DNA from 3 places in the Aquamicrobium terrae genome. Region 3 is predicted to be linked to each of the others. Evidence: predicted binding sites of a transcription regulator. Region 3 holds the regulator's gene; each other region holds the start of a gene.
What was found. Region 3 encodes LexA, which represses DNA repair genes until DNA is damaged. Its sites were predicted from a motif close to TGTTCNNNNTGTGTTCNG; they were not measured.

Region 1 (7,619 bases), 2.3 Mb from region 3:
AGGCCCGGATGCCCTCTCAGCCGGCCGCTTCGTCCCAGCCGCTGACCGCCTTCACCTCGAGGAAATCCTCCAGGCCCCACTTGCCGCCCTCGCGGCCGAGGCCGGACTGCTTGTAGCCGCCGAACGGGCTGCCGGCGGGACGGCCGGTGCCGTTGAGCTGCACCATGCCGGCCCGCAGCCGGCGCGCCACCCGCTGCGCCTTGGCCTGATCGCCGGACTGCACATAGGCCGAGAGCCCGTAGGGCGTGTCGTTGGCGATGGCGACGGCGTCGTCCTCGGTGTCGAAGGGAATCATAGCCAGAACCGGCCCGAAGATCTCCTCGCGGGCGATCGCCATGTCATTGTCGACATCGGCGAAGATGGTCGGGCGCACGAAATAGCCGCGATTGAAGCCTTCCGGCCGGCCGAGGCCGCCGGCGACAAGACGGGCGCCTTCCTTGATGCCCTTCTCGATCATCGCCTGCACCTTGGTAAACTGCATTTCCGACGACAGCGGCCCGATATGGTCGCCCGCCTCGGCCGGGTTGCCGACCTTCACGGTGGCGGCCACATCCGCCGCGATGCCCACCGCACGGTCATAGACCGGGCGTTCGACCAGCATGCGCGTCGGCGCATTGCAGGACTGGCCGGTGTTGTTGAAGCAGTGCCTGACCCCACGCGCCACCGCCGCCTCCAGATCGCTGTCGGCAAAGACGATGTTGGGCGACTTGCCGCCCAGCTCCAGCGCCACGCGCTTGATGGTCTCGGCCGATGCCTTGGCGACCGCGATACCCGCCCGCGTCGAGCCGGTGAACGACATCATGTCGATGCCGGGATGGCGCGACATGGCCTCACCCACGGTCGGCCCGTCGCCATTGACCATGTTGAACACGCCGGCCGGGAAGCCCGCTTCTTCCATCATCTCGGCAAAGACGATGGACGAGATCGGCGCGATTTCCGAAGGCTTCAGCACCACCGTGCAGCCGGCGGCGATGGCCGGCACGACCTTCAGCGTCACCTGGTTCATCGGCCAGTTCCACGGCGTGATCAGGCCGCACACGCCGATCGGCTCATGCACGATGCGCTCCTGCGGGTTGCGCTCGTCGAGCGGCGCCTCGAAGGCATAGTCGCGCAGGGTGCGGATGAAGGCCTTGATATGGCCGGCGCCGCTGGCCGCCTGCGCCTCCAGTGCCAGGCTGATCGGCGCCCCCATCTCATCGGAAATGGCCTTGGCCATGTCCTGCATGCGCGCCGTGTAGACGGCCAGAAGGCGTTCCAGCGCGGCAAGGCGCTGTTCGCGGCTGGTCACGCTCCAGCTTTCGAAGGCCCGCCGCGCCGCCGCCACGGCCTTGTCGACATCGGCGGCCGAGCCCAGCGAAATGACCGCAAAAGGCTGTTCGTCGGCCGGATTGATGACTTCAAGTTCCTTCGGCTCGACCGGCGCGACCCATTTGCCGTCGATGAAGAAATCCGTCTTGCGCAGCATCTCGTTCTCCTCTCGCCGCCGGCGCGGCATCCCTGTTTCGGTCTGTTCTAGTCGGGGACGGGCATCGTGCTCAAGCCGCCACGGCGTCTTATGGTGAGGCCAGCCCGGTTTCCCGGCCGACGCGGCGTGCGGGCTGGATGGCAGTTTTCAGCGTCTTCACCGCCAGGCCGCGCCCGAGCGCTTCGGCGCGATCCGCATTGCGGACCAGCGCAAGCGCCTGTCGGCGTGGCAGAAGCAGGCCCTGCGCCAGAGGGCCGGGCCGCGAAAGAATGCGCGACAGGAACGGGGTCCGGTCCGCGCGGTCGCGCGAGAACCGGGCCGCCATGCCGGAACCGGCGGCATGGGTCGCCACGGCTTCCGTCCAGCCTTCGGCCGGGCGCGCGCCGGGCTCCAGCAGCAGCAGCCAGTCGCCCTTGGCGGCGGCAATGGCCGCGGCGATGCCGCCCTCGACCCATGCGCAGCCGGCATGCTCCGCCACCGTCCTCGTCCCGTCGGTCGAGCCCCGGTCGCAGACGACGACATCGCGCACCATGCCCTCGACGGCGCCCGACACCAGCGAGGCCAGCGTGCGCGCCAGGCCTTTCTCGTCGTTATGGGTCTCGATGATGACGCTGAGCATGTCCGGCTGATAGCCCAGACACGCTTCCGGCGCCAGTTGCCGCACTCTGCCCTCAAACAAAGTTCTTGATTTGTTCTCATTTCGGGATAGGAATAATTTCATGGGAACAGCGATTCGACAGTCTCAACCCACACCGTGGGAGAAGGCCAGGATGGAACAGATCGTACAGGCGGACGTTGCGGCCTTCGGAACAGGACGCGCCGAAATGGCCAATGCGATGATCGAGCAGAGCGGGCTGCGCGCACGACCCGACTGGATTCGCGGGCGCGCCTCTGGCATCAATCCCTCGGGGCGTTACGAGCCCGTCAGCCGGCATGTCTTCGATGACGGCTGGGAGAGCCTGGAGGAGTTGCCGCCGTTCAAGACGGAGGTGCAGGTGGAGCGGCCGCGCACCATCATCACCCGCAACACCTCGCCCGACATTTCCTTCGACCGCTCCATCAACCCCTACAGGGGCTGCGAGCATGGCTGCGTCTATTGCTTCGCCCGGCCGACCCATGCCTTCATGGGCCTGTCGCCGGGTCTCGACTTCGAAGCGAAACTGTTCGCCAAGCCGGATGCGGCGCGCCTGCTCGACAAGGAGCTTTCCAAGGAGGGCTACACGCCCCGCACCATCGCCATCGGCACCAACACCGACCCCTACCAGCCGATCGAAAAGCAGTACCGCATCATGCGCGAGATACTGGAGGTTCTGGAGGCGCGCGGCCACCCGGTCGGCATCGTCACCAAGTCGGCGCTGGTGGCGCGCGACATCGACATCCTGTCGCGCATGGCCGAACGTGGCCTGGCCAAGGTGGCACTGTCGGTCACCACGCTGGACCGCAAGCTTGCCCGCACCATGGAGCCTCGCGCCGCCACGCCGACGAAGCGGCTGGAGACGATAAAGCAGCTTTCGGAAGCGGGCATCCCCACTTCGGTGATGGTGGCGCCGATCGTCCCCGGCCTCACCGACCAGGAACTGGAACGCATCCTCGATTCCGCCCGCGCCGCCGGCGCGCGCGAGGCCGGCTATGTGGTGCTGCGCCTGCCGCTGGAGGTCGCGCCGATCTTCAAGGACTGGCTGCTGCGCCACTATCCCGACCGCTACCGGCACGTCATGTCGCTGATCCGCTCCATGCGCGACGGCAAGGACTACGATTCCGAATGGGGCAAGCGCATGAAGGGCGCCGGCCCCTATGCCTGGCAGATCGGCCGGCGCTTCGAGATCACGGCCAAAAGGCTCGGCCTCAACCTGCAGCGCACGGCCTTGCGCACCGATCTTTTCGTGGCCGGGAAGCACAGTGAACAGTTGATGCTGCTGTGACACGGGCAGCCGGTCCGAAGTTCCGAGGTCTGGAAGCCTGATTCCGGCTGATCGGTTGCGGTTTCGCAGCCCGGCCACGGTGTGGCTTCGAAAGTTTTGTACCGCCGCCTGCCCGCCATGCAGGAGAACGGCAAATGCGTATGCGTAGCCTGCGTTTGTCCCCGACGAGCCCGCCGTCCCGGCTCGTCATTGGAGCCGTGCGTCCTCCCCGGCGCACGCGCTCCGACACCTTGAGCATCGGAACAGTCCGAAAACCGATCCACTTTCGGTCCGATGCTCCGGCCGCCTGGCGTTCCCCTCGCCACCGGCTTTCCCCTCCCGCCGCTCCCCACCGGCCGGAAGGGACTTGCGGAGAATCGGGGCCGGTGCGAACTTCGCCGCATCATGGTTCGTGCGCGCCCCGATTCTCCACTTCTCTTCGAAATCGTCGAACGTCCCGACTTCTCGTTCGAAACGGCGGCGAAGGCGGACGGGCTGTGGCCCGTCGCCGGCATGGACGAGGCCGGGCGCGGCCCGCTGGCCGGCCCGGTGGTCGCGGCGGCGGTGGTGCTCGATCCCGACAACATTCCCGACGGGCTGGACGATTCCAAGCGGCTGACGCACGCGCAACGTGAGGCCCTGTTCGAGACCGTGCTCAAGGCCGCACGCGCGGTGGCGGTTGCCTCCGTCTGCGCCGAGAGCATCGATGCAAGCGACATCCGCAAGGCGAGCCTGGAGGCGATGCGCCGCGCCGCCTGCGGCCTTTCCGTGCAGCCGAAGCTGGCGCTGGCCGACGGCCGCGACGTTCCGCCCGGCCTGCCCTGTCTCGGCCGGGCGCTGGTCAAGGGCGACCAGCGCTCGCAATCGATCGCCGCCGCCTCGATTGTCGCCAAGGTCATGCGCGACCGCATGATGACCGACTGCGGCCGCCGCCATGCCCACTACGGTTTCGAGCTCCACATGGGCTATGCCACCGTCCGCCATCGTACGGCCATCGGCGTCCACGGACCGGTCAAGCGCCTGCACCGCATCTCGTTCGCGCCGTTTCGCACGGCGGACAGCGAAGCGTAGGCTCAATTCGGGTCTGCACGCTTCCGATCGGCAAGGCGGTTCGAAATCTATCTTTCTTCCGAGCAGTCGGGGCGGCCTGCCCATCATCTTCCTGACGGGACCTCCGGCATTACCCCACCCCTGTCCCCACAAGGAGCCATGTTCAGATTTGACTGGTGGATTTGAAGCGCTCGTCATCCCGGCCAAGGGAACGTCAGCGACCGCCAGCCGGGATCCATGCCGGTCGGGTGACGGTGGCCGCTGTGCAGGCAAGGTCACGGAGTGGATCCCGGACAGCCTGCCTTCGCTTCGCTTCGGCTTCCAGGATTGTTTGATCGATATCGGGTAGGTTGAGCAGCGAGGCTGCGGGCCTGCAAACCCGCAGCCTCGGCGGCAGGCGACCGGTTCCGGGATCGGGCCGACACCCGACGTCATCAAGGTCTCTGCCGCCTTTGCACCCCCGCTTGGAGAGTTGATCGGGCCTCTGGCCCACCACCACGCCCGCAAACAATCCGAAGCCTGCAAAGGATAGCACCGTCATGACCTTCCTGCACCATGCGCCCGTCCGCTGCCTCGGTGTCGATGTCGCCAGGGACCGGCTGGCCGTCGATGACGGCATCACGGCTGCGACTGTCGCCAACAGCCGCGCAGCCATCCGCTCGCTGCTCAGGACCAGCCGCCCCGATCTCGTCGTGTGCGAACCGACGGGCGGCTACGAGTTGCTGCTCCTGGAAGAGTGCCTGAAGGCCGGCATCGCCTGCCACCGCGCCGACACGCTCAGGCTCAAGGCCTTCATCCGCTCCTTCGGAACGCTGGGCAAAAGCGACGCCATCGACGCCGCGCAGATGGCCGCCTATGGACGCGAGCGCTGGACGAAGCTGCCCTTGTGGCAGGCGCCCGACGCCGACGCCGACGAGACGCAGATGCAGGCCCTCGTGCGCCGAAGGGCCGACCTGGTCGCATTCAAGGTTGCCGAGCAGAACCGGTCACGGGCACCCGGTGCCAGGGCGATGGCCGCCTCGTTTCGGGCCATGCTCGCAACAATCACCCGGCAGATCGCGGCGCTCGAGCGGGCGATCGCCGCGCTGGTGGCGCAAAACGCGGGCCTGCGCCACCGCGTCGCCATCTGCACCGGCATGAACGGCATCGGCACGGTCAGCGCCGTGACGATCCTCGCCCTGATGCCCGAGCTCGGCCATCTCCAGCGCCGACAGGCCGCAGCGCTGGCCGGCACCGCCCCGCACCCCAACGAGAGCGGCACAGCAAGGGGCCGGCGACGCCAGCGCGGCGGCAGACCGCAGGTCAGGACCGCACTCTTCATGCCGGCCTTGCGCGCCGCTGCCGGACAAGGCGAGTTCGCCGCCTTCTACGCGCGCCTCATCGCCAACGGAAAACCACCGATCCTCGCAATCGCAGCGACCATGCGAAAGATCATCATAACCCTCAACGCAAGGCTCAGAGACAATCAAAACCATCAGAGTTGATGACGATGGAGTGGTTGCCAGGGCAAGTCGGGTCCGCAACCTAAATTGAAGGACGTTGTCTGCAACGTGGCCGTATCCCTCTCCTCGCAAACGGCAAGAGATCGCGTGAGGGCTCGTTTCTGTCAAAACTGAAATGATCCACAATTCGGAAAGAGCCACAAACCCGGCACAACGAAAAAGCCGCCGGGTTTCCCCAGCGGCTTCAATTCGTTTGCGAAACCGGATCGGCCTCAGTTCAGGCGGGCTTTGACTTCCTCGACCGACTTCTTGAACAGGTCGGCGTCGGCCTTGCCGTCCACCTTGTCGCTCAGCACCTTGCGGGCGGCCTCGACGGCCAGCTCGACGGCGCTGGCGCGGACTTCGCTGACGGCGTCGCGCTCGGCCTGGGCGATCTTCTGCTCGGCCATGGCGGTACGGCGCGCCACGTAGTCCTCGGTCTTGTGCTTGGCCTCTTCGGCCAGAGCCTCGGCCTCGCGCCTGGCGATCTCGACGATCTCGGCCGCTTCCTCTTCGGCGGCCTTGCGCTTCTTCTGGTACTCGGCCAGCAGGGCCTGCGCTTCCTCGCGCAGACGCCTGGCTTCCTCAAGCTCGTTGCGGATGCGTTCGGCGCGCTGGTCGAGCGCCTTGGACACCATGCCCGGAACCTTGATGTAGATGCAGATGGCGATGAAGATCACCAGCGCGATCGTTGCCCAGACTGTGGCGAGAGATGTTGCGTCCATGTCCCTGCCCTCAACCGGCGACGGATTTGACGGCGGCAGCCACACCGGCCTTGTCGGCCTTGCCGACGAGCTGCTCGATGATGGCGGAGGCCGTGGATTCGGCAATGGCGCCGACATCCTTCATGGCGCTGGACTTGATCGAGGCGATGTGCGCCTCGGACTCGGCCAGCTTCTTGTCGAGTTCGCCTTCGATCTTCTTGCGGACGGCGCCGGCCTCGGCTTCGGCCGCGTCGCGGGCCTTCTGGCCGATGGCCATGGCACCGGCGCGAGCCTGGGCCAGTTCCTGCTCATAGGCGGCCACCGCGGCGTCCGCCTCCTCCTTCATGCGGGCGGCCTGGTCGAGATCGCTGGCGATCTTGCCGCTGCGCGTCTCGACGATGCCGGCAAGGCGCGGCATCGCGACCCGCTTCAGGAACAGGTAGAAAAGACCGAAGGTGATCGCCAGCCAGACAATCTGCGACGCGAAGGTCTCGGGATTGAAGGGCGGAAACAGACCTTCCTCGGCGGCTTCATGCGGAACCTCGGTTCCGATCAGAACGTCCGTCGTGGTCGCGCCCTGATCCGCAGGCGCCGTTTCTTGCCCGTAGGCTGGTGTCACGAACATCTTTCGTCCCTGTCATTCGGGCCGGCCGGCATGCGGCGCGGCCCCAGTCTAAGGCAGATCAGCCGAACAGCGCCAGAAGGGCGATGAGCAGCGAGAAGATGCCCAGAGCTTCGGTCACGGCGAAGCCGAACACCAGGCGGCCGAACTGGCCGTCAGCGGCGGACGGGTTGCGCAGCGCGCCGCCCAGATAGCTCGAGAAGATGTTGCCGAGGCCGATGGCCGCGCCACCCATGCCCAGGCACGCGATACCGGCACCGATGTACTTTGCTGCTTCAGCTTCCATTTCTTCAACTCCTTGTGGAATGGCTTTTCAGGTTTCGTCGACGCAGACCGTCTGCGAGCGATTTCGTCAGTGCCCCGGATGCAGGGCGTCGTTCAGGTACATGCAGGTCA
Region 2 (7,619 bases), 2.9 Mb from region 3:
GCCGGTGGCGTTGACATGGGTGCCGCCGCACAGCTCGATCGAATAGGGCCGGTTGGCCTTTTCGCCATGCAGTGCCGTCCCCATCGAAACGACGCGCACCTCGTCGCCATATTTCTCGCCGAACAGCGCCATGGCGCCCTCGGCGCGGGCGTCGTCGACCGACATCAGCCGGGTCGTCACCGGCCCGTTCTGGACGACGATCTCATTGGCCATGCGCTCGACCTCTTCCAACTCCTCGGGCGAGATCCCCTTGTTGTGGGAAAAGTCGAAGCGCAGCCGGTCCGGCGCCACCAGCGAGCCCTTCTGGACGACATGGGTGCCCAGCACCTCGCGCAGCGCCTCATGGATGAGGTGCGTGGCGGAATGGTTGGAGCGCAGCTTGCTGCGGCGGGCGTGATCGACCTTCAGATCGACCGCCGCGCCGATCTTCACCGTGCCCTTCACGACCTTGCCGACATGCACGAAAAGGCCCTCGCCCTTCTTCAGGGTGTCCTCGACCGCGATGGAGAAACCTTCGCCGGAAATGGTGCCTGTGTCCCCCATCTGGCCGCCGGATTCGCCGTAGAAGGGCGTCTGGTTGACGACCACGGCCACCTGCTGCCCTGCCGCCGCCGCTTCGACTTCCTTGCCCTCCTGCACCAGCGCCTGGACGATGCCTTCGGCCTGCTCGGTGTCGTAGCCGAGGAATTCGGTGGCGCCGGCCTTCTCGCGGACGCCGAACCATACCGCCTCGGTCGCCGCCTCGCCGGACCCGGACCAATTGGCGCGGGCCTCGGCCTTCTGGCGCTCCATCGCCGCGTTGAAGCCGTCGAGATCGACGGCGATGTTGCGCTGGCGCAGCGCGTCCTGTGTCAGGTCGAGCGGGAAGCCATAGGTGTCATAGAGCTTGAACGCCGTCTCGCCATCCAGCCTGCCGCCGCTGCCGAGGCTTTCAGTCGCGTCGTTGAGCAGGGTAAGGCCGCGCGCCAGCGTCTTGCGGAAACGGGTTTCCTCAAGCTTGAGCGTCTCGGCGATCAGCTTTTCGCCCCGCACCAGTTCGGGATAGGCCTGCCCCATCTCGCGCACCAGCGCCGGAACGAGCCGCCACATCAACGGCTCCTTCGCGCCCAGAAGCTGCGCATGACGCATGGCGCGGCGCATGATGCGGCGCAGCACATAGCCACGGCCCTCGTTGGAGGGCAGCACGCCATCGGCGATCAGGAAGGACGAGGCGCGCAGATGGTCGGCAATGACGCGATGGCTGGCCCGGTTCGCACCCGTGGCCGGCACGCCCGTCGCCTCCTCCGAAGCGCGGATCAGCGCCTTGAACAGGTCAATGTCGTAATTGTCGTGCACGCCCTGCAGCACGGCGGCGATGCGCTCCAGGCCCATGCCGGTGTCGATGGACGGACGCGGCAGTTCGATGCGCTCCTCCTTCGTCAGCTGCTCATACTGCATGAAGACGAGGTTCCAGATCTCGATGAAGCGGTCGCCATCCTCGTCCGGGCTGCCGGGAGGGCCGCCGGGGATGTGATCGCCATGGTCGTAGAAGATTTCGGAGCACGGGCCGCAGGGCCCGGTATCGCCCATCGCCCAGAAATTGTCGCTGGTCGGGATGCGGATGATCTTCTCGTCCGGCAGGCCGGCGATCTTCTTCCAGAAATCCGCGGCCGCGTCGTCGGTGTGGTAGACGGTAACCAGAAGACGGTCCTTGGCCAGTCCGAATTCGCGGGTGATCAGGTTCCAGGCAAGCTCGATGGCGCGCTCCTTGAAGTAGTCGCCAAAGGAGAAATTGCCCAGCATCTCGAAGAAGGTGTGGTGGCGGGCGGTGTAGCCGACATTGTCGAGGTCGTTGTGCTTGCCGCCGGCGCGCACGCATTTCTGGGAGGTGGCGGCGCGGTTGTAGGGGCGCGTCTCCAGCCCGGTAAAGACATTCTTGAACTGCACCATGCCGGCATTGGTGAACATCAGCGTCGGATCGTTGCGCGGCACCAGCGGGCTGGAGGCAACGACCTCGTGGCCCTCCTTGCGGAAGTAGTCGAGGAATGCCGACCGGATCTCGTTCACGCCACTCATGAAAGATGCCTTTGTTCAGAAAACGCCGGCGACGCCAGCGTGGAAAACACCGCCTTTTAGCGGTCGGCCCGCACCCTGTCCAGAATGAGGGACGCGCCCCGATGCCTGGACGGCGGCATTGACGCCGGATCGACCCAAGACAGCACGACCGTGCCCTCAAACCGGCCCGAAAAGCAGGATCGCCGGCCCACAAGGAGCCAGCGATCCATCTTTAGCACGACTGCCTGCCGGAAGGACCGGCTTTCCCGTCAACTTCCGAAGATCAGCCTTCGCCGGCTTCCGCCTCGAAGCCGCCATTCTCGAGGAATTTTTCCGCGATCAGGCCGGCATTCTGGCGAAGCGCCATCTCGATCTCCCGCGCCGTATCGGGATTGTCGCGCAGGAACTGCTTGGCGTTCTCGCGACCCTGGCCGAGGCGCTGGGAGTTGTAGGAGAACCACGCCCCCGACTTCTCGACCACGCCGGCCTTGACGCCGAGGTCGATCAGTTCGCCGGTCTTCGACACGCCCTCACCATACATAATGTCGAACTCGATCACCTTGAAGGGCGGGGCAAGCTTGTTCTTGACCACCTTGACGCGGGTCTGGTTGCCGACCACCTCGTCGCGGTCCTTGACCGAGCCGATGCGACGGATGTCGAGGCGCACCGAGGCGTAGAACTTGAGCGCATTGCCGCCGGTCGTGGTTTCGGGCGAGCCGAACATGACGCCGATCTTCATGCGGATCTGGTTGATGAAGATGACCATGGTGTTGGAGCGCGAGATCGAGGCCGTCAGCTTGCGCAGCGCCTGGCTCATCAGGCGGGCCTGGAGGCCGGGCAGGGAATCGCCCATCTCCCCCTCGATTTCGGCGCGCGGCGTGAGCGCGGCGACCGAGTCCACCACCAGCACGTCGATCGCGCCGGACCGCACCAGCGTGTCGCAGATCTCCAGCGCCTGCTCGCCGGTGTCGGGCTGCGAGATCAGCAGATTCTCCAGATCGACCCCGAGCTTGCGGGCATAGACCGGATCAAGCGCGTGCTCGGCATCGACAAAGGCGCAGATGCCGCCCTTCTTCTGGGCTTCCGCCACCGTGTGAAGCGCCAGCGTCGTCTTGCCCGAGCTTTCGGGGCCGTAGACCTCGACGATGCGGCCGCGCGGCAGGCCGCCGACGCCAAGTGCGATGTCGAGGCCGAGCGAGCCGGTCGATACCGTTTCGATCTCGACCGCCTGCTCGTTTGCGCCCAGGCGCATGATCGAGCCCTTGCCGAAGGCGCGCTCGATCTGCGACAGGGCAGCGTCCAGAGCCTTTGATTTGTCCACCGAATTGTCCTCTACAAGCCGTAATGAATTCTGAGCCATGATACAGCACCCTTTGGTCGTCAATGATAGACGGACAATTCGTTGACCGCTCACATTTTTGTACCTCTTTTGTTCCAATTTGGCAAGAGAGGTTAATATACTGATTTTATTCGCCTATATTATATGTGTTCTATTTTTGTCTCATACCCATGGCGACATGATGATGCGCGGCCGTGGAGCATGAACGGGAGCAGCGGCGCGAATCGGCGCTGTGAGGTTCAGGGTGACGCCTCGCCGTCGCGCGCCGCGGCACGCAGACCGGCTTCATAGGCCTTGCGCGCCCACCCGGTCATCTCGTCGGGATCGTCGAGCGCGGCTTCCGGTACGGTCCAGTAGGGCATGGCCACCTCCCTGCCCTTCCCCCGGCCGCGATAGGTCCATTGCCGGGCACCGGCAGCCGCGAAATCGGGGGCGCTTGCCGCATCGGCCTTGAGCATCAACTCGCCGCGCAGCACGATGGCGACGATCACGCCGCGATGGTAGATGCCCTTGCCGCCGAACAGGCGGCGCACGCTGACCGGCCCGAGCCCCTCGAAGAGTTCTTCTATGCGCTCGTCATCCATGCAGGAAGCGTTTCAGGCCCCGGCGGCGGCACGGGCCTCGGCCAGCGCCTTGAGGTCGGCCGGCTTCAGTTCCACCGATTCGCCGCAGCCGCAGGCGGAAGACTGGTTCGGATTGCGGAACACGAAGCCGGTGCGCAGCTTGGTGACCTCGAAATCCATCTCGGTGCCGAGCAGGAACAGCGCCGCTTCGGGGGCAACGTAGACATTGGCCCCGCCATGCTCGACATGGTCGTCCGTCGGGCTCGGCTCCCTGACCAGGTCGACGGTGTATTCCATGCCCGCGCAGCCGCCCTTCTTGACGCCGACGCGGACGCCGTGTGCGCCTTCGCGCGTGGCAACGATCTCGCGAACGCGCTCCGCGGCCCTGTCTGTCACCAAAATGACGGCAAAGCGTGCCATGCTACTTTCTCCAAGCCATGCAGGTTAAAGGCCTGCCGGATGATTCCAACATTAAGATGGTGGAGTTTCGCCGCCGCCGCAAGGGCCGCGCCGGGGGCTCAATACCAACCGACGGCGATCTGCGCCTCTTCCGACATACGATCCGGCGTCCATGGCGGATCGAAGGTCATGTTGACCTCGACGCCCGAAACGCCCTCCACCGCGCTCACTGCGTTCTGCACCCAGCCCGGCATTTCGCCCGCCACCGGGCAGCCCGGCGCGGTCAGCGTCATGTCGATCTTGACGGTGCGGTCGTCCTCGATGTCGATGCGGTAGACCAGCCCCAGCTCGTAGATGTCGGCGGGGATTTCCGGGTCGTAGACGGTCTTCAGCGCCGAAATGATGTCGTCGGTCAGCCGTGCCAGTTCGTCGTCCGAAATGGAGGAGGGGCTTGCAGGGGTTTCGACCTGCCCTTGCCCACCGGTTTCAATCGCGGTCGTATCGTCCATATCCATCACCCGAAGAATTTCCGCGCCTTCTCCAGCGCCTCGGCCAGGACGTCGATTTCGGCCCTGGTGTTGTACATGCCGAACGATGCCCTGCATGTGGAGGTGACGCCGAAGCGTTTCAACAGCGACTGGGCGCAATGCGTGCCGGCGCGCACGGCAACGCCCTGGCGGTCGATGACCATCGACACGTCATGCGCATGGATGCCCTGCAACTCGAAGGAGACGATGGCGCCCTTGCCCGGCGCCTCGCCGAAAAAGCGCAGCGAATTGATGCCCCGCAGCCGTTCATGGGCATAGGCGGTCAGTTCGGCCTCATGGGCGGCGATACGCTCGCGCCCGATGCCGTCCATGTAGTCGAGCGCCGCACCCAGCCCGATCGCCTGCACGATGGGCGGCGTGCCCGCTTCGAAGCGGTGCGGGGGAGCGTTGTAGGTGACCATATCCTCGGTCACCTCCTCGATCATCTCGCCGCCGCCCATGAAGGGGCGCATCGCCTCCAGCCGCTCCTTCTTGCCGTAGAGGACGCCGATGCCGGAAGGGCCATAGACCTTGTGGCCGGTGAAGACGAAGAAGTCGCAATCGAGCTCCTGCACGTCGATGGGCATATGGACCGCGCTCTGGCTGCCGTCCACCAGAACCGGAATGCCGCGCGCATGCGCAATGCGGCAGATTTCCCTGATCGGCGTGACCGTGCCGAGCGCATTGGACATGTGGGTGATGGCGACCAGCTTCGTGCGGTCGGTCAGGCTTTTCTCGAAATCTTCCAGATGCAGCGCGCCGAGATCGTCGACCGGCACCCACACCAGCCTGGCGCCCTGCCGCTCGCGGATGAAGTGCCAGGGCACGATGTTGGAGTGATGCTCGAGGATCGACAGCACGATCTCGTCGCCCTCGCCTATGTTCGGCATGCCGAAGCCATAGGCCACGGTGTTGATGGCGGCGGTCGAGTTCGAGGTGAAGACGATGTTGTCGGTGGACGGCGCGTTGAGGAAGCGGCGAACGCTCTCGCGCGCCTTCTCATAGGCATCGGTCGCCGCATTGGAAAGGAAATGCAGGCCGCGATGCACGTTGGCGTATTCGTGGGAATAGGCGTGCTGGATGACGTCCAGCACCGGCTGCGGCTTCTGTGCCGATGCCCCGTTGTCCAGATAGACCAGCGGCTTGCCATGCACCTGCCGGGCAAGGATCGGGAAGTCGCGGCGGATCGCCTCGACGTCATAGGGCTTGTCGGCGACTGTCTGGTCCATGGTCAAAGTCTCGCACTTGATCGCGAAGGCCTCCCCCTCGTCATCGAGAGGGGGAAATCCAGCATGTACGGTTCCTGGAGCAGCGGAAGTTCTGACGAACGCGAGCCGCTGCTCCAGCTTGGTTTTCCAGCCGCATTTATGCACGCCAGACGATTCCGTCTGGCTGCAAAATGCTCTAGCCGTGCGTGGCGAACCAGTGGTCGAGCCGGGTTTCGAGCGCCTCGACGATCTGATCGTTCTCCAGTTCCTCGATGACCTCGGCCACGAACGCCTTCACCAGCAGGCCGCGCGCCGACTTCTCGTCAATGCCGCGCGACATCAGGTAGAAGAGATGGTCGCCGTGGATCTCGGTCACCGTGGCGCCATGGCCGCAGGCCACGTCGTCGGCGAAGATCTCCAGTTCCGGCTTGGTCGAGAACTCGCCGTCGTCGGACAGCAGCAGCGTGTTGCAGGCCATGCGGGCATCGGTCTTCTGCGCATATTGATGCACATTGATGCGGCCCTGGAACACGCCATGCGCCTTGCCGGTCACCACATTGCGCACGACTTCCACCGAGCCGGTATGCGGCACGGCATGGTCGAGCACCATGGTCACGTCGGTGTGGCTGTCGCCGGCGAGCAGGTTGACGCCGCGCAACTGGAAATCCGAGCCTTCGCCCGCCACCTTGACCAGCACTTCCTGGCGCACCAGCTTGCCGCCCGCGTTCATGACGAACAGGGTGAGCTTGGCGTCCTTGCCGATGACGGCCTTGAACTGGGCCAGATACTGCGCGGTCTCGGGCTGCTCCTGCACGATCAGCCACGTGACCTCGGCGCCGTCGCCGACATCGAGCTGGCTGACCGAGGTGGCAAGCCCGGCACCCTCGCCCGACTGGCGCTCCACGATCACCGCACGGGAACCCGCGCCGACATTGACCGCCAGGCGCACATGGCTCTGGCCGCCGGCCTGCAGATTCTGCAGCTCGATGGCCTTTTCCAGCTCGGTGCCCTCGGCGATGTCGAGCGAAATGCCGTCGGCAACGAAGGCGGCATTGATCGCGCCGACGGCGTCGTCCCTGCCGTAGGTTTCCAGCGAGGCGGCGAAGGAGCCGTCAGCCAGTTGTTCGGCAAGCGGCGCGAAGGACACGCCCTCGGACAGCGCGGGCGCGCCCGCGACCTTGCCGTCGACCAGCGTGACCAGCCCGGAACCTTTCAGGATCGGTTCCAGCGCCTTCAGGGCCGTTTGCGCCTCGAAAGCCGGGACCGAGCTCAGCAGGCGGCGCAGGTCGGTGTAGTGCCAGGTCTCGACGCGGCGGGTCGGAAGCCCGGCCTTGATCGCCTCGATGGCGTTGTCGCGCCGCACCGTCACCTCGCCGTCGCCCGGCAGAAGGCCGAGGCGTTCGCCGAACGCCTCGATCAGGGCCGTCTCGGCCGGCGTGCGCTGTGGGGTTGCATGTACGTTCATTGCATTCACCTCACCTTCGCGCCTCAGGCGGCTTCGCCGATTATGCCGGCATAACCGTTGGCTTCGAGATCGAGCGCCAGCGAC
Region 3 (7,619 bases):
CGACGTCGGTGAAGGCGGATCGGGCATCGTGGCCGCGCCCACCGGCGACGCGCAGATCCTGTTCAAGGTCGCGCAGGTGGTCGAGCCGGCCGGCGCGGATGCCAGCACGGTGCCGGACGATGTGCGCAACTCGTTCGCGTCGGGCCTGTCCGGCGACCTGCTCGACCAGCTCGTGGCCCAGCTTCAGACCCAGTACCAGGTCGAGATCGATCAGGTCGCCATATCGCAGGCGCTGACCCGATGAGCGCATTGAAGCCTTTCATCGCCAGTGTCGCCGCAGGCAGGCCGCTGAGCTTCGAGGAGGCCCGCGAGGCGTTCGACATCATCATGTCGGGCGATGCCACGCCCGGCCAGATCGGCGGCTTCCTGATGGCGTTGCGCGTGCGCGGGGAGACGGTGAGCGAGATTTCCGGCGCGGTCGCCACCATGCGCGACAAGATGCTGCGCGTTTCGGCGCCCGCTGCTGCCATCGACATCGTGGGAACCGGCGGCGACGGCTCGCACAGCGTCAACATCTCCACCGCTTCCGCCTTCGTCACCGCCGCCTGCGGCGTGCCGGTCGCCAAGCATGGCAATCGCGGCCTGTCGTCCCTGACCGGCACGGCGGATGTCTTGACCAGGCTCGGCGTCAACATCGAGCTCGCGCCCGATGCGATCGGCCGCTGCGTCGAGCAGGCCGGCATCGGCTTCATGTTCGCCCCCTCCCACCATCCGGCCATGAAGCATGTCGGTCCGATCCGCGTGGAACTGGGAACCCGGACCATCTTCAACCTGCTCGGCCCGCTTACCAATCCCGCCGGGGTCGGACGCCAGCTTGTCGGCGTGTTCGCGCCGGAATGGGTCTTGCCGGTGGCCGAGGCGCTGAAAACCCTCGGCTCCACCCATGTCTGGGTGGTGCATGGCGACGGCTATGACGAAATCACCGCCACCGGCGAAACGCATGTGGCGGAACTGGCCGGCGGCGAGATTCGCAGCTTTACCCTCACTCCGGAGGCACTGGGCCTTGAACGCCACACCAAGGAAGCGTTGCGAGGCGGCGATTCGGAGTTCAACGCGGCCGCCCTGCGCAAGGTGCTGTCCGGCGCGCCGGGCGCCTATCGCGATACGGTGCTGATGAATGCCGGCGCGGGCCTGGTCGTTGCCGATCAGGTGACGACACTGGCGGATGGCGTCGCCAAGGCCAGAGAGGCCATCGACAGCGGCCGCGCCATGGTGGTGCTTGACAGACTGGTCGAGGTTTCCAACGCTTAGCCATGTCCGATATTCTGCGTAAGATCGAAGCCTACAAACGCGATGAGATCGCCGCCGCGAAAGCGCGGGTTTCTCTGGACGATCTCAAGGCGCGCGCCGCCGGACTGGAAAAGCCGCGCGGCTTTCTGGCCGCGCTGGAGGCCCGCAACCACGACGGCCAGTTTGCGCTGATCGCCGAGATCAAGAAGGCAAGTCCCTCGCGGGGGCTGATCCGGCCTGATTTCGACCCGCCCTCCCTCGCTCGCGCCTATGAGGCAGGCGGCGCAGCCTGCCTTTCCGTGCTGACCGATGCGCCGTCCTTCCAGGGCGCGCCGGAATATCTGACCGCGGCGCGCGATGCGGTATCGCTTCCGGCACTGCGCAAGGATTTCCTGTTCGACACCTATCAGGTGCATGAGGCGCGCGCCTGGGGCGCGGATGCCATCCTCGTCATCATGGCCAGCGTCGACGACGACATGGCGCGTGCGCTGGAGGAGACGGCCTTCTCCCTCGGCATGGACGCGCTGATCGAGGTGCATGACGAGGAAGAGATGGAGCGGGCCCTGCGCCTCTCCTCCCGCCTCATCGGCATCAACAACCGCAATTTGCGTACCTTCGAGACGACGCTGGAAACCTGCGAGCGGCTGGCGCCCATGGTTCCGTCCGACCGGCTGCTGGTCGGCGAAAGCGGCATCTTCACCAATGAGGACTGCAAGCGGCTGGCCGCGAGCGGCATCGGCACGTTCCTGGTGGGCGAAAGCCTGATGCGGCATGAGGACGTCGCCACGGCAACGCGTGTCCTGCTCGGTCTCGACGCCGAGGAGGCATTGACGACGTGAGCGACACCCCATCTGCGGCGGGGTCCCGCCTCACCCATATCGGGGCTTCGGGCGAAGCCCATATGGTCGACGTCGGGGAGAAGGCCGAAACCGTGCGCACCGCCGTCGCCGAAGGCAGCGTGCGCATGCAGCCCGCCACGCTTGCCATGATCCTCGAAGGCAATGCCAGGAAGGGCGACGTGCTGGGCACGGCCCGCATCGCAGGCATCATGGCCGCCAAGAAGGCGCATGAACTCATCCCGCTCTGCCATCCGCTGCTTCTGACCAAGGTGTCCGTGGACATCGAGGCGGATCCTGACCTGCCCGGTCTGCGGGTGCAGGCTCTGGCGCGCGTGACCGGCAAGACCGGCGTCGAAATGGAAGCGTTGACAGCGGCTTCCGTCGCCTGCCTCACCATCTACGACATGGCCAAGGCCGTGGATCGTGCCATGGTGATTTCCGAGATAAGGCTGGTTTCCAAGACGGGCGGGAAATCAGGCGACTATCAGTCAGGTGCATGACATGACGCTGGTTCCGCTGGAGACGGCGCTGGAGCGTCTTCTGGAGGACGCCCGCCCCCTGTCGGCCAGCGAAAGCGTGGCGCTGCACGAGGCTTACGGCCGGGTGCTGGCCGAACCGGTGGCGGCGCTGCGCACGCAGCCGCCTTTCGACGCCTCCGCCATGGATGGTTATGCCATCCGGGGAGCAGACGCCGGCGTGGCCGGAAACCGGCTTTCGGTGATCGGCGAAGTCGCGGCCGGCGGCACCTTCCCCGGCACGGTCGGGGCCGGCGAATGCGTGCGCATCTTCACCGGAGCGCCCCTGCCTGCCGGTGCCGATACGGTCGTGATCCAGGAGGACGTGACCGTCGTCTCGCCCGGCATGGTCGAATTGCGCGAACCAACGAGAGCCGGCCGCAATGTCCGGGGCGCCGGGCTCGATTTCGTGGAAGGCGACCTGCTGATCGACAAGGGCCAGTTGCTTGGACCCAGTTCCCTGTCGCTCGCGGCTTCCGCCAATCATCCGCGCCTTTGCGTGGTGAAGCGGCCGCTGGTCGCGATCATCGCCACGGGAGATGAATTGCGCGCACCCGGCAGCACGCTCGGACCCGGCCAGATCATTTCCTCCAACGCCTATGGTGTCGCCGCCCTGGCGCGCGCCGCAGGTGCCGAGGTGCTCGATCTCGGCATCGCGCCCGACAGCAGGGATGCAATCGCCGCGCTGGTGAAGAAGGCCGTTGCCGCCGGTGCCGACGTCATCGTCACGCTCGGCGGCGCATCGGTGGGCGATCACGACCTCGTCCACGAGGTGCTGACCGGCGAGGGCATGACGCTCGACTTCTGGAAGATCGCCATGCGCCCCGGAAAGCCGCTGATGTTCGGCCGGATGGGCGACATCAGGTGCATCGGCCTGCCCGGAAATCCCGTCGCCAGCCTCGTATGCTCGCAGCTCTTCCTGAAACCCCTGCTTGCCCGCCTCGGCGGAAGGCCGTTCCGGCAGGACATGCGTACGGCCCGGCTCGGTGCCAGAATGCCCGCCAACGACCGCCGCCAGGACTATGTTCGCGCCCGCATCGACGAGTTGGACGGCGAACTCGTCGCCACGCCCTTCGACCTGCAGGACTCGTCCATGCTGCGCGTACTGGCCGCCTCGGGCGGCCTCATCGTGCGCGCGCCCTTCGCCCCCGCATCGGACGCCGGCGAGGCCTGCCAGGTGCTGATGCTCGGCTGAACCGCAAGCGATCGCAGCGGGGCGAGGGTTTATAAACCCTGAATCCATTCACTAAACTTTAAACGGTTGCGGAACACAAATGGAACAGATAGTGTTTGTTCCGGGTTTGTTTTCCGATTCTGGATTCGCCGCTGCCGGGGGAGCCGATGCTGACGCGCAAGCAACATGAACTGCTTCTCTTCATTCATGAGAGAATGAAGGAAAGTGGCATTCCGCCGTCATTCGACGAAATGAAGGACGCGCTCGATCTTGCCTCCAAGTCGGGCATCCATCGGCTCATCACCGCGTTGGAAGAGCGCGGTTTCATCCGCCGCCTGCCCAATCGTGCGCGAGCGCTTGAAGTGTTGCGCCTGCCCGATTCCATCGCGCCGGGCCTCCACACGGCAAGGAAGTTTTCGCCCAGCGTCATCCAGGGCAGCCTGGGGCAACCGCCGAAGGACGTGCGCCGGCCACAGTTGGCCAGCAATGACGACGATGCCGGGGCGGCGGTCTCCATTCCGGTCATGGGGCGGATCGCCGCCGGTGTGCCGATCGACGCCATCCAGCACAAGACGCACTCCATCTCCGTTCCGCCGGAAATGCTCTCCGGCGGCGAGCATTACGCGCTGGAGGTCAAGGGCGACTCGATGATCGAGGCCGGCATATTCGACGGCGATACCGTCATCATCCGTAACGGCAACACGGCAACGCCCGGCGACATAGTGGTGGCGCTGGTGGATGACGAAGAAGCCACCTTGAAGCGCTTCCGCCGCAAGGGTGCATCGATCGCGCTGGAGGCCGCCAATCCGGCCTATGAAACCCGGATTTTCGGGCCGGACCGGGTGAAGGTGCAGGGCAGACTGGTCGGGCTCATCCGCCGTTACTGAACAAGGTCACAGCAACCAAACGACGGGCGAATGCTGAGAACTTGCGCCTCGCCTTAAGGGGAAGCGGGACCGCCTTCCGGATTGTTCTGGTGATGAAGTGTCGGATGATGATGCATTCGATGACGATCCATGGACTATTGGAAAAACATTTTTTAACAATTAGATAGATGCTTTTTCTAACGAGCGATTGAGGTGAATTCCGATTGCCGGCAACCAGTTGGAGAGGTGCCGGTCTTCCTGTGCGCAAGCACCAACCCGGACCAGGGCCGGCTCCGTAGGCGTTATCGCCGAGGTATTGGCGGCTTGAAGCCGGTCTATTCCAGGAGGCTATTCCGCCGGTTCTTCGGAGAACGCTTCTCCCCCGATGTCTTCCGCCATGCCGGCAGGTTTATCCGCGACGTTGCCAAGTTCTTCTTCCGTAACGGCAGTCATCTTGCTGCCGGATGCTTTCCGCTCGTAGGGCGGCAGGCCCCTCGCCTCCCGTGAATACCGGCGCTGGTCGTGCCAGGGACGATAGCTGCCTTCGATGGCAAAGCGCACTTCGGCCGGCTGCCCGCCCAGTTCAGGGTCGCCCTTCACAAAAAACGCTTCGGCGCCGCCCTTTTGGGCCAACTGGCGGCGCGTGACGACGGCTACCCGCCGGTCGCGGCACGGATTTCGTGCAGTGGCATCCTCGATCACGATGAGACTTGCATGAGCGCATGCCCGGCGCGCCGTATCCATATCCGGGGCCTGTACGACCAGCGCGCCTGACGGATGACGCGCCAGACACAGCTTTTCGGCACATGCGAAGCCCTCCTCTTTTCCCGAACGGTCGGTACTCGCAGTGATTTCCCCAAGAAGGGCGCCTATATCCTTGTCCTTCAGTTGCCTCGGCCGAAGCACAGTCTCGGCGTCCAGCGCCCGTCTCCAATTGTCGATGGTAAAGACGTTCGGTCGCGGCCGGTTGGCCGCGATCCGGTCGCTTCCCATGGCGACGGCAACCAGCCTCGCATCCTCCGAAATCAGCACGTCGGGTGCGCGCGCCCCACCCAATATCGCCAGGCTCGCCACAGCGAAAGGCAACGCGGCTAGCCGCAGCCAGGTGGTGGTCATGGTCGCAATCACCAGCGCGACCGTCGCCAGTGCCACGGACCCGGCGGATATCAGCCCGACCGCATCGATCGGCGACATGTCGGCGATCCGCTCGGACAGGACGATCACCACGGTCAATCCCTTGCCCATCACCTGCAGCAGCGGGCCGTCCAGGCCGAAAGGCATGGCGAGCGAGGCAAACACCGCAAAAGGCATGACGATGATCGAAACGATCGGCATGACCGCGAGATTGGCCACGAGGCTGAGCGGTGCGACGCGCTGGAAATGCCACGCCGCATAAAGCGTCGTCGCCGCGCCCGCCACCACCGAGGTCGCGGCCAGCCCCACCATCATGACCGCGAAGCGATGCGCCAGCGCACCCGGGAGCGAGCGTTTGGGCGGCATGCCGGACGAAAGCCGGCTGGCGCGGTAATCCGACCACGCCGCATAGGCACCCACCAGCGCCGCCGTCGCCGCAAACGACATTTGGAAACTGGGGCCCACCACCTCATGCGGCGTGACGAGAATGACGACGATTGCCGAAATGGCGAGATTGCGCATGGTGAGCGCGCTTCGGTCGAACAACAGCGCCACCAGCATCACCGCCAGCATGATGAAGGAACGCACCGCCGCAACGACCATGCCGGAAATCAGCAGATAGGCGACAATGGCGAACAGGGCCGCCAGCGCGGCATATTTCTTGACCGGATGGCGCGAGGCGAAATCCGGAAACAGCGCGAACAGGCCGCGCATCAACCCCATCACCGTGCCGGCCACCAGCGCCATGTGCAGGCCGGATATGGAAATGATGTGATAGATGCCGGTCTTGCGCATCGCCTCGTTGATTTCTTCGGGGATGCCGGCACGCACGCCGACGATCAGGGCCGCCGCGATTTCGCCCTCTGGCCCGCCGATGCTGTGCCTGATCCGGTCGGCAACCGATTGCCGCGCCTGCTCGATGGCCGTGCCGATACGCGCACCGGTCGAAGCCGGGCCGGCGGCAGCCGACAGTTCAGGCCCCGACAGGAAAAAGCCGCTGGCGCCGATGCCGCCGAAATAGCTGGCAAAGGAGGTGTCATAGCTGTCGGGCCGAATTGGGCCGCTGGGCGGCAAAAGCCGCACAAGCCCCGTCACTTCGGAGCCGGGGCCAATGTCCGCCGGCAGCTTGCGGGCGGAAGTGCGCACGCGTTGCGGCTGATAGCGCAGTTTCGGGCGCTCGGTGGAGAGGACATCGATGGTAAGCCGCTTGCGGCCGCTGGCCATGTCCTCCACGGTCACGACCCGCCCCGTCAGCCGCACGGTAATGTCCGTGCCCAGCATGCGCGTTCCCATGCGCCAGGTTTCCAGCTTCGAAACAGCCAGCCCGGCAAGGCACAGCAGCAGCGCCAGCAGGCACAGGTGAAGCAGGTAGCGTCGCCGTGCAGCCCAGGCGAGTGCCCCCAGAACAGCAATGATGCCAAGCAGCGGCGTCCAGTCCGGCTCGAAGGCCAGCGAAAAATAGGCAAGCACGCCGATGGAAAGAAAAACCGGCACGAGAAGGAAGCAGGCGCCCCGCTCCTGCTCCAGCACCAAGGCCTGGATCGCAGCCTGCCAGAGCCCGCGCGCCGAAAAGCCATGGAGCAGCGGCTTCGCAACTTGCGGCACCGGCGTGCTTGCCGATGCTGGGTCATCACAATAAGCCGGCGTGGAATAGCTTGAGGGTTCCGGCGCCTGTGGAGCCGGTGCCAGGGCCATGTTCTGCAAGACAAAAAGATTGCGCTCACTGACATCGAGCGGCGCGTTTGCCGCGTCTTTGCCGCCCGCCGACGATAAAGTCACCGGCTCTCCCCTTGCACCCCTGACCTCCTATGGTACATGAACGCGCAAACTGCGAAAGCCCGCCGGGCGGCTTTCGCCACCG

Region 1: ACVCNR_RS13220 (PA0069 family radical SAM protein) is a predicted target of LexA. The motif match lies at 2,145-2,162, and genes of this name have one in related genera.
Region 2: recA (recombinase RecA) is a predicted target of LexA. The motif match lies at 3,454-3,471, and genes of this name have one in related genera.

The regions. Positions count from the first base shown of each region.
Region 1 is NZ_JBRKLZ010000001.1:2,692,543-2,700,161, reverse strand. It holds gene ACVCNR_RS13230 (aldehyde dehydrogenase family protein) at 17-1,495, opposite strand; gene ACVCNR_RS13225 (glycosyltransferase) at 1,554-2,084, opposite strand; gene ACVCNR_RS13220 (PA0069 family radical SAM protein) at 2,236-3,387, shown strand; gene rnhB (ribonuclease HII) at 3,772-4,437, shown strand; gene ACVCNR_RS13210 (transposase) at 4,956-5,900, shown strand; gene ACVCNR_RS13205 (F0F1 ATP synthase subunit B) at 6,131-6,622, opposite strand; gene ACVCNR_RS13200 (F0F1 ATP synthase subunit B) at 6,633-7,226, opposite strand; gene ACVCNR_RS13195 (F0F1 ATP synthase subunit C) at 7,285-7,509, opposite strand; gene ACVCNR_RS13190 (F0F1 ATP synthase subunit A) at 7,576-7,619, opposite strand, start outside.
Region 2 is NZ_JBRKLZ010000001.1:3,272,898-3,280,516, reverse strand. It holds gene alaS (alanine--tRNA ligase) at 1-2,055, opposite strand, end outside; gene recA (recombinase RecA) at 2,318-3,394, opposite strand; gene ACVCNR_RS16130 (TfoX/Sxy family protein) at 3,613-3,957, opposite strand; gene sufA (Fe-S cluster assembly scaffold SufA) at 3,970-4,356, opposite strand; gene ACVCNR_RS16120 (SUF system Fe-S cluster assembly protein) at 4,455-4,844, opposite strand; gene ACVCNR_RS16115 (cysteine desulfurase) at 4,850-6,091, opposite strand; gene sufD (Fe-S cluster assembly protein SufD) at 6,267-7,535, opposite strand; gene sufC (Fe-S cluster assembly ATPase SufC) at 7,559-7,619, opposite strand, start outside.
Region 3 is NZ_JBRKLZ010000001.1:355,941-363,559, forward strand. It holds gene ACVCNR_RS01920 (SurA N-terminal domain-containing protein) at 1-244, shown strand, start outside; gene trpD (anthranilate phosphoribosyltransferase) at 241-1,251, shown strand; gene trpC (indole-3-glycerol phosphate synthase TrpC) at 1,254-2,069, shown strand; gene moaC (cyclic pyranopterin monophosphate synthase MoaC) at 2,066-2,569, shown strand; gene ACVCNR_RS01940 (molybdopterin molybdotransferase MoeA) at 2,571-3,779, shown strand; gene lexA (transcriptional repressor LexA) at 3,926-4,645, shown strand; gene ACVCNR_RS01950 (ComEC/Rec2 family competence protein) at 4,973-7,363, opposite strand.